Regions from separate parts of the Paeniglutamicibacter sp. NPDC012692 genome, predicted to be linked through region 2. Evidence: riboswitches for the same ligand, from Rfam matches in the RefSeq annotation. Region 2 holds a riboswitch; each other region holds the start of a gene.
The links. Region 2 has a riboswitch for thiamine pyrophosphate ahead of thiM (hydroxyethylthiazole kinase). Riboswitches for the same ligand answer to the same signal wherever they lie in the genome.
Positions count from the first base shown of each region.

Region 1 (2,194 bases), 100 kb from region 2:
CCGAACTCGCCAGGCAACCGCGGGACCTCAGGTCCGTTGAGGTGCCGCTGCCCGGCGGCGTCAGCCTGAGTGTCGCCGAGATCCTGGCCGAGACCCGCACCGACGCCTGGGCGGTGCTGCACGGGGACCGGCTGGTCACCGAGGAGTACTTCGGGGAGATGGGTCCCGACACCCGGCACCTGCTGATGTCGGTGAGCAAGTCGATCGTCTCCAGCGTCGTGGGATCGCTCGCCGCCGACGGCCTGATCGATATCGAGCTGCCGATCGAACACCATGTCCCGGCACTTCGGGACAGCGGCTACGCGGGCGCCACGGTGCGCGCCATCCTGGACATGCGAAGCGGCATCAGGTTCAGCGAGGAGTACCTCGACCCCGATGCCGAGGTGCGCAAACTCGATGCCTCGGTCGGCTGGGCACCCCCGCGCGCCGACACCCCCGGAACGCTGAAGGAATTCCTGGCAACACTGGAACGCGAGCGGGAACACGGTGGGCATTTCGCCTACCGCAGCTGCGAAACCGACGTGCTGGGCTGGCTCTGCGAGGAAGCCGGAGGCAAGCCGTTCGCGGAGCTTGCCTCCGAACGCGTGTGGTCCAAGCTCGGCGCCCGCAGCGACGCCGTCATGTGCGTTGATTCGCAAGGCACGGGAATGTTCGACGGCGGCATCAGTGCCACGCTCACGGACGCGGTCAAGTTCGGGGCGATGATCCGTGACGGCGGTGTGTCGCTGACCGGTGAATGGGTGTTGGATGCCGGGTGGGTCGACGACATCTTTGCAGGGGGAGGGGACTCAACGGAGGCCTTTGCAGCGGGTCCCCACGGGAAAGGCATGCCCGGAGGCAAGTACAGAAGCCAATTCTGGTTCATGTCCGGCGACAGGACTACGGCTTACTGCCTGGGGATCCACGGGCAGATGATTTACATCAACCGCGCGAGCGGCGTGGTTGGGGTCAAGCTTTCTTCCACGGCCTTGCCCGTCGACCCGTTCGAGGGGCCCGCTGCAGCAGCAGCCTTCATGGCGGTCAGCGAGCACCTGCTGGAGGCCGATGCCCGGACCGCCGACTGACACGGATCGCCTGTTCGGGCTTTGAGGCACCCGAACGGACGATCGCGGGGCGTCGACGTCATCTGCGACGATGATGCGGCTCGTATCCCCTACACTGGGTTTCGTACCGCGGGAGCCAGTGATGCTGGCTGAGAGGGCGCCGTAAGCGCCGACCGACAGACGCCTTCCCGACACGGAAGGCGTGGAACCTGATCCGGATCATGCCGGCGTAGGGAAGGAGCCTTCATGTCGTGCACCCTGTCCGACCACATCACCACCGATCTTGCCGTTGTCGGCGGCGGAATCGTGGGCCTCGGCATCGCCTGGGAGGCCCGGCGTGCGGGCCGCCGGGTGGCGCTCATAGACCCGGCCCCCGGAACCGGCGCGACCTTTGCCGCGGCCGGCATGCTTGCGCCGGTCAGCGAGCTTCACCACCAGGAAGAAGACCTGCTGGAACTGACGCTGGCCTCCGCCGAACGCTGGCCGGCCTTCGCCGCAACCCTGCCCACGGGCCCGGCCGGGAGCTGTTTTTCGACCACTCCGACGCTGGTGGTGGGTGCCGATCCCGCCGATCGCCAGGCGCTGGCCGACCTGTGCGAGGCCCAGCATCGGCAGGGCCTGGAGGTCAGCCGGCTCAGCCTCAGGGAGGCCCGGGCGCTCGAACCCCTGCTGTCCCCGAACCTTGCCGCGGCCTATCTGGTGCCGCGCGACCACCAGGTCGATCCGCGCGCGGTGGCCCGCGCGATCCTCGACGGCCTGGCGGTTGTCGCCGGGGGCGACGACGCGACGCAGCCTGGTTGCCTGGTGGGCACCAACGCCGCCTCCCTGCTGCACGAGGATCCCGAAAACACCCACTCCCGCATCACCGGGGTGCTGCTCGCGGACGGACGCGAGGTCCATGCCCGGGAAGTCGTCGTGGCCAACGGGCACGGCGCCGCGCACTTGGATGGTTTGCCGCACGGCCTGCGCCTCCCGCTGCGGCCGGTGTACGGGGACATCCTGCGGCTGCGCGTGCCCGAAAACCTGCAACCGCTGGTCACCGCCACACTGCGCGGCCAGGTCCGCGGACTTCCCGTGTACGTGGTTCCGCGCAGCGACGGAACCGTGGTCATCGGCGCCACCTCCCGTGAGGACGGGTCCGTCGGGGTCAG
Region 1 is NZ_JBIBDE010000002.1:726,237-728,430, reverse strand. It holds gene ACFY5D_RS11485 (serine hydrolase domain-containing protein) at 1-1,064, shown strand, start outside; TPP riboswitch at 1,164-1,296, shown strand; gene thiO (glycine oxidase ThiO) at 1,290-2,194, shown strand, end outside.
Region 1: linked by a shared signal. The riboswitch ahead of thiO (glycine oxidase ThiO) and the one ahead of thiM (hydroxyethylthiazole kinase) in region 2 are both predicted to bind thiamine pyrophosphate.

Region 2 (2,194 bases):
GCCGACGGCCAGCACGTAGTCCGGCGCCACGCAGGTCTGGCCCGCGTTCATGAACTTCCCGTAGGCCAGGCGCCGGGCGACCGCCGCGTGGGATCCGTCCATCACCACGGCCGGGGACTTGCCGCCCAGTTCCAGGGTGACGGGCGTCAGGTGTTCGGCCGCGGCACGGGCCACGATCTTGCCGACCTTTTCCCCGCCGGTGTAGAAGATGTGGTCGAACCGCTGTTCCAGGAGGACCTTGCTGGTGCCGGCGCCGCCCTGGATCACCGCGTAGGCACGCTGGTCCAGGAACTGCGGGATCAGCTTGCCCAGGGCGATCGAGGTGGCGGGGGCCAGCTCGGAGGGCTTGAGCACCGCCACGTTGCCCGCGGCGATGGCCGCAACGAGCGGGGCGAGCATCAGCTGCAGCGGGTAGTTCCACGGGCCGATGACCAGCACCACGCCGAGCGGCTGCGGCTCGATCTTGGCCGCCGCGGGGTGCAGCGCCAGCGGGATCTTCACCGCCTTGGATTCCATCCACTCCGAAAGGTGCAGCTGGGCGTGGTCGATCTCGGCGCGCACCATGTCGATTTCGGTCAGCTTCGCCTCGACCGCGCTCTTGCCCAGGTCGTCGGCCAGCGCATCGATGAAGTCCTGCTGGTGCGCATCCAGCATGCGTTCCAGGGCCTTGAGCTGCGATGCCCTGAAGCGCCGCGGGTGCGCCAGGCGCGTGGCCACCACGTCGTGCATGGCGTCGACGATTTCGACGATCCTTGCGGGGTCCTCGGCGACGACCCGGGGTAGCTCAAGCTCGTTCGACGCCGCGCTCTCCAGGGGAGCCACGGGTTCGGAAGTGTAAGGAAAAATGCCCATACCCAGAGCCTACGGCGCAGCCACCTGCTGCAACAGGGTGCCGCGCCCGGCGTGCCCCGCCCGAATCGCCGGCGGAGGAAACGTAGTTGCACTGCGGGCCTGCCCGTGGGGTAGGCTCGCGCTTAGTGACACGGGGTGTTGGCGCGCACGCGACCAACTGAGATAAGACCCGTCGCACCTGATCTAGTTCGTACTAGCGGAGGGATGTTGCTAATGGAATCCATTGCGCCTTCATTTGTTGTAAGCCCCGGCGAGTTGGCCGACTGCGTGTCGGCCCTGCGCGCCTCCACCCCCCTGATCCAGTGCATCACCAACACTGTGGTCACCAATTTCACGGCCAACGTGCTGCTGGCCGCCGGCGCCTCGCCGGCCATGGCGGACCTGCCCGGGGAGGCCGGCGACTTTGCCGCGATCGCCTCCGGAACCCTCGTCAACCTGGGCACCCCCTACGCCGAACAGCGTGCCGGCGCCCTTGAGGCCGTCGCCGCCGCCAACGCCGCGGGCACCCCGTGGGTGCTGGACCCGGTCGCCGTCGGCGCCCTGCGGGTCCGCACCGAGCTGGCCTTCGAGCTGCGCGGGCTGAACCCGACCGTCATCCGCGGCAACGCCTCCGAAATCATGGTGCTGGCGGAGTCCGGCAACGGCGGCCGCGGGGTCGAGTCCACGGATTCGGTGGAATCCGCCGCGTCCCACGCCCGCTCGCTGGCCCTGCGCACCGGAGCCGTGGTTGCGGTTTCCGGACCGCGGGACCTGGTGACCGACGGCGCCCGGACCGTGCTGGTGCACGGCGGCAGCAGCCTGCTGACGCGCGTGACCGGCGGCGGATGCGCCCTCGGGGCCATCTGCGCGGCATTCCTTGCCGTCCACGACGACGCGCTGGTCGCGACGGTCGCGGCACACGCGTTCTACTCTGCCGCCGCCGAGCGCGCGGAACTGCTCAGCAACGGGCCCGGCTCCTTCGCGGTGAATTTCCTCGATGCGTTGTCGCTGGTCGGCCCGCAGGAACTCATGGAAAAGGCGGTGCTTTCCTGATGCGGGACCTCAGCGTCTACCTGGTCGCCGATTCGGCCTCGACCGCCGGCCGGCCCCTGGATGAAATCATTGCGGCCGCGGTCGAAGGCGGCGTCAAGACGGTCCAGCTGCGCTGCAAGGACATGCCCGCGGCCCAGTTCCTGGAGGTGGTCCGCAAGTCCTCCGTGCACACCGAGGGGCGGGCCGACCTGCTGGTCAACGACCGCGTCGACGTGTACCTGGCCGCGCGCGCCGCGGGCGCCAGCGTGCAGGGCGTGCACATCGGCCAGTCCGACATCCCCGCCGAGCTGGTCCGTGCGCTCATCGGCCC
Region 2 is NZ_JBIBDE010000002.1:830,691-832,884, reverse strand. It holds gene ACFY5D_RS11935 (aldehyde dehydrogenase family protein) at 1-852, opposite strand, end outside; TPP riboswitch at 974-1,074, shown strand; gene thiM (hydroxyethylthiazole kinase) at 1,066-1,884, shown strand; gene thiE (thiamine phosphate synthase) at 1,884-2,194, shown strand, end outside.

Region 3 (2,194 bases), on a different contig from region 2:
GTTGCCCGCCAGGCGCAGTGCCCAGGCAAGGGAATCCACGGCATTGGGGCTTTGATAGGGCAGGAAGGATCCCCGGCCGTCAAAGATGATGATGTCGCCGCGCTGGATGGGTTCGTCCTTGTAGGCAAGGCGGTTTACCAGGAGCCCGTCGCCGGGGTTCAACGTCGACTCCATGGAGGCGGAGCCGATGTAGTAGAAATCAATGACCGTGGCGCGGATCACCAAGGTGATCACCGCCGCCGCCATGAGGGCGCCAACGGCAAAGCGCCAGCCCCGCGAACGGGACCGGCGCTTTGCTGAAGCGGAAAAACTATCCGATTCTGTAGGTTGATCCACGATGGATCCCCGTTGCCGCGCAAAGGCGGAAACGAAGGTTCTCGCTTTTCTTACTACTTGGCAGTGCGGAAGTCGCGCTTTTCGCGGATCTTCGCAGCCTTGCCGTGGCGATCGCGCATGTAGAACAGCTTCGCGCGGCGAACGTCGCCGCGGGTTACCAGTTCGATCTTTTCGAGGACCGGGGAGTGTACCGGGAAGGTACGCTCTACGCCGACGCCGAAGGAGACCTTGCGAACGGTGAAGGTTTCGCGAACGCCGTCACCCTGGCGACCAAGGACGAAGCCCTGGAAGACCTGGACACGGGAGTTCTTGCCTTCGATGATGTTTACGTGAACCTTGACGGTGTCACCCGGGCGGAAAGCCGGGACATCGGTGCGCAGCGAGGCTGCATCGACAGAGTCGAGAATATGCATGAATGCATCTCCTAGGCAGACGCCGCAGGTCACCTACCTTAGACACGGGACACTAATTTTCCGCGACGCGCAAAACGCGATGGCGGAAAGATTTGGTGTTCCGAAGCTTGGTACCGGGACCCGTTTGCGGATCCTCGGCGGATCAACTGTTGACTCGTTCCCCCTGCGGCAGGAGCAGAACCCAGTAGACCCAAGATTCCATTTTGCCACACTCCCGGCCATGCGGCGAAGTCCGGCACGGCCCGATCGGCGCGCGCGACGCCGATCGGGCCGCCGACATGTCCGGTTTTCGGCGCCCGGCACGACCCCCGGCGTGGCCGACGTTACATTTGACCCTTCGGCGGAATGTACTGTAGCTTCACTTACGACCACACGGGAGCCCTTGCAGGGGCTGAGATCGAGCTGACGCAGCTTGCGACCGTCGAACCTGTCCGGGTAATGCCGGCGAAGGAAGTGAGTACTCCTTGAGCACCATCGAAACAACGATCACCCCTGCCCAAGACGCCGCCGAGGCAACCGAAACGCAATCCCTGAGGTCCCATTCGCTGGCCTACCTCGAGGATGCCGAACACGGCATCCGGGTGCCGGTGACCGAGATCGCGTTGGACCCCTCCCCCGGAGGCCGGCCCAACGCCCCGCTGCGGGTGTACCGCACCGCGGGCCCGGGCAGCGACCCGGTCGTGGGCCTGCCGCCGTTCCGCGCACAGTGGATCGAGGACCGCTCGGACACCGAGATCTACGCCGGTCGGGAACGCAACCTGCTCGACGACGGGAAGTCGGCGCTGCGCCGGGGGGCCGCCTCGGCCGAGTGGAAGGGCGCCAAGCCGCAACCGCGGCGCGCGGACCCCGGGAAGCGGGTGACGCAAATGCACTACGCACGCCGGGGCATCGTCACCCCTGAAATGCGCTTCGTTGCCCTGCGGGAGAACTGCGACGTGGAGTTGGTGCGCAGCGAGGTCGCGGCGGGCCGGGCGATCATCCCGAACAACATCAACCACCCCGAGTCCGAGCCGATGATCATCGGCAAGGCGTTCCTGGTGAAGATCAACGCCAACATCGGCAACTCCGCGGTCACCAGCTCCATTGCCGAGGAGGTCGACAAGCTGCAGTGGGCCACCCGGTGGGGCGCCGACACCGTGATGGACCTGTCCACAGGCGACGACATCCACACCACCCGCGAATGGCTGATCCGCAACGCGCCGGTTCCCATCGGCACCGTCCCGATCTACCAGGCGCTGGAAAAGGTCAACGGCGAGGCAAACGCACTGACCTGGGAGATCTTCCGCGACACGGTGATCGAGCAGTGCGAGCAGGGCGTGGACTACATGACCATCCACGCGGGCGTGCTGTTGCGCTACGTGCCGCTGACGGCCGAGCGGGTCACGGGAATCGTCTCGCGCGGCGGGGCCATCATGGCCGGCTGGTGCCTGGCCCACCACCAGGAG
Region 3 is NZ_JBIBDE010000001.1:160,539-162,732, reverse strand. It holds gene lepB (signal peptidase I) at 1-246, opposite strand, end outside; gene rplS (50S ribosomal protein L19) at 390-749, opposite strand; TPP riboswitch at 1,112-1,219, shown strand; gene thiC (phosphomethylpyrimidine synthase ThiC) at 1,214-2,194, shown strand, end outside.
Region 3: linked by a shared signal. The riboswitch ahead of thiC (phosphomethylpyrimidine synthase ThiC) and the one ahead of thiM (hydroxyethylthiazole kinase) in region 2 are both predicted to bind thiamine pyrophosphate.

Region 4 (2,194 bases), on a different contig from region 2:
CGGGCCTGGACCACTTGGGTTTCGGGATCCTGCTGCATGAGCCCCACCAGCCCGCGGCCCTCGGACGCGGGTCGGCCGTCGAGCAGGAGCTCACCCGAGGAATATGCCTCGTCGTCTTCGTGGAGGACGCCGGCCAGGGCGTAGAGGAGCGTTGATTTGCCGGCACCGGAGGCGCCCGCCAACAGCACGCGTTGCCCCGCGGGAATCTCCAGGTCAAGTCCCCACAGTGCCGGGTTGGTCCGGTCGGCGTGGCGCCACCCCCAGTCCTTGGCGGTGACCGATACTGCTGCACCGTGCTTGTTCGGCAACGAGGTGCCGGATCCTTGGTGCAGCGTTGAAGGGGTGTTCATGGGTTCGGGCTTCCTAGCCGAATGTTGGTTCGGTTGCCGCCTTGCGGCTGGCCAATGCTCCCAGTGCACCGGTCTTGGCCAGGGCGCGGGTGGCGTAGAAGGACAGCAGGCCCGCAATGACCAGGCCGGAGACGGTCATGAAGGCGACGTAGGTCAGCTGCATGGCCACGGTGTACTCGGGGAACCAGCGGAAGATGAAAGCGTCGTTGATGCCGCCGAACAGGCCAGTGGCTGCGCCGGCCAGCAGTGCCACGGGCAGGTTCCAGCGGCGGTAGCGGAACGCGGCGAAGACGGCTTCGGCGCCGAGGCCCTGGACCAGACCGGAAGCCAATACCGTCAACCCGAATTCCGAGCCCAGCAGCGAGCTCACCATTGCCGCGACAAGTTCGCAGAAGAGCGCGGCTCCGGGCTTGCGGATGATGAGCGCTCCCAGGACCGCGGGGAACAGCCACATGCCCGCAACCAGTGCGGAGGATGGCGGGAATGCGAGGAACAGGAAATCCAGGACGTGGTGGGTGTTGTTCCAGGCCCAGAAGATGACGCCCGAGGACACCGCGATGACCGCGGCAATGACGATGTCGACGACACGCCAGGAACTGGTCTTGGGTGCTGCGCTGCTTTGGCCGTTGCGGCCTTCGATGGTGCTCATGATGATGATCCTCCTTGGATACAAGGAGGGGAGGGAATGCGTTTTTCTCAGCGCACCCCTGAGAACTCGACTTCCTTCGCCGGTACTAGCCGGGGCAGGTTCGAGGGTCTGCGGTTTTCCGCACTCTCAGCGCCTCGGCATGGCCTAAACCGTGCGGCGCTCCCCTGTCGTAAATGTTTCAGTCCTGTCATGCTACCGCAGGCTATGCTGGTGCAGGTACCGTTGCCGCAACATATTGGGAGTACCCGTGAACAGCATGATGAAACTAGTTGGCCCGCTGATCTCCATCGCCGCGGGATTCCTTGGCGGGAAAATCGTCGACAAGCTGTGGGTCGGGTTTACGGGCCAGCAGCCGCCCAAGCACGGGAACAAGGAAGCCCAAGCCGAGGCCACCATGCGCCAGGCCATCGGGTTTGCCCTCCTTTCGGCAGTCACCGCGGCGCTGATCCAGGTGCTCACCGACCGTGGCACCCAAAAGGCGATTGCAAAGTTCACAAAGAACTCGTAACTTACTGACTTCTAGGACCCGAAGATTCTTCTTCGGGTCCTTTGTCTTGCGCAGAAGCCTATGGGTCCGGCTGTCGCGAATCGGTGCCACCGGAGCCGACTCGTCGTCGGGATGTGCTTTATCCACCAAACGGGGTTGGCAGTCACGCCCCACGCGACAAGACGGAGGAGCACCCTAGGGTGCCCCTCCGTGGAGTCTGCCGGACGGGCCGGCGTTACCCGCCATCCCGGCTATGCTTGTTCCGCCTAGGACAGCTCGGCACAGAGGTCCCGTTGTGTCCCGGAAGCACTGAGCAGAGTAGTACGGCCGTCATCGAGGTCGAAGGTGAAGACGATGCGTCCCGTGTACTGGATTGCTGACGGCGCTTCTACGCCAGGAACATTAGAGGCATCCGGAGGCGGAAACAGGATCAGGCCGGTGCTTCCCCTCGACGTGATGGTCACGACGTTTTCAGCGTCGGGGGCCGACGTGTGCTCGGACGTTCCGTTGGTTTCGAAGGACACGGATTTCCCGGTGTCCGCGTTCGTGTAGGTCAGCAGATAGCCCTTGCCCGAGATGATCTGGCTGCCGTTTGCGAATGTCTTGATGCGCGCCTTGGCGCCGGTCCCGGCAATCCCCAGCGCAAAATCACAGGCAGCCCCGGCGGGAACCACCACCCCAGGCGGAAAGTCCGGCCGGGGCGGCGGA
Region 4 is NZ_JBIBDE010000001.1:1,616,074-1,618,267, forward strand. It holds gene ACFY5D_RS07535 (ATP-binding cassette domain-containing protein) at 1-350, opposite strand, end outside; gene ACFY5D_RS07540 (ECF transporter S component) at 364-999, opposite strand; TPP riboswitch at 1,054-1,175, opposite strand; gene ACFY5D_RS07545 (DUF4235 domain-containing protein) at 1,256-1,507, shown strand; gene ACFY5D_RS07550 (hypothetical protein) at 1,753-2,194, opposite strand, start outside.
Region 4: linked by a shared signal. The riboswitch ahead of ACFY5D_RS07540 (ECF transporter S component) and the one ahead of thiM (hydroxyethylthiazole kinase) in region 2 are both predicted to bind thiamine pyrophosphate.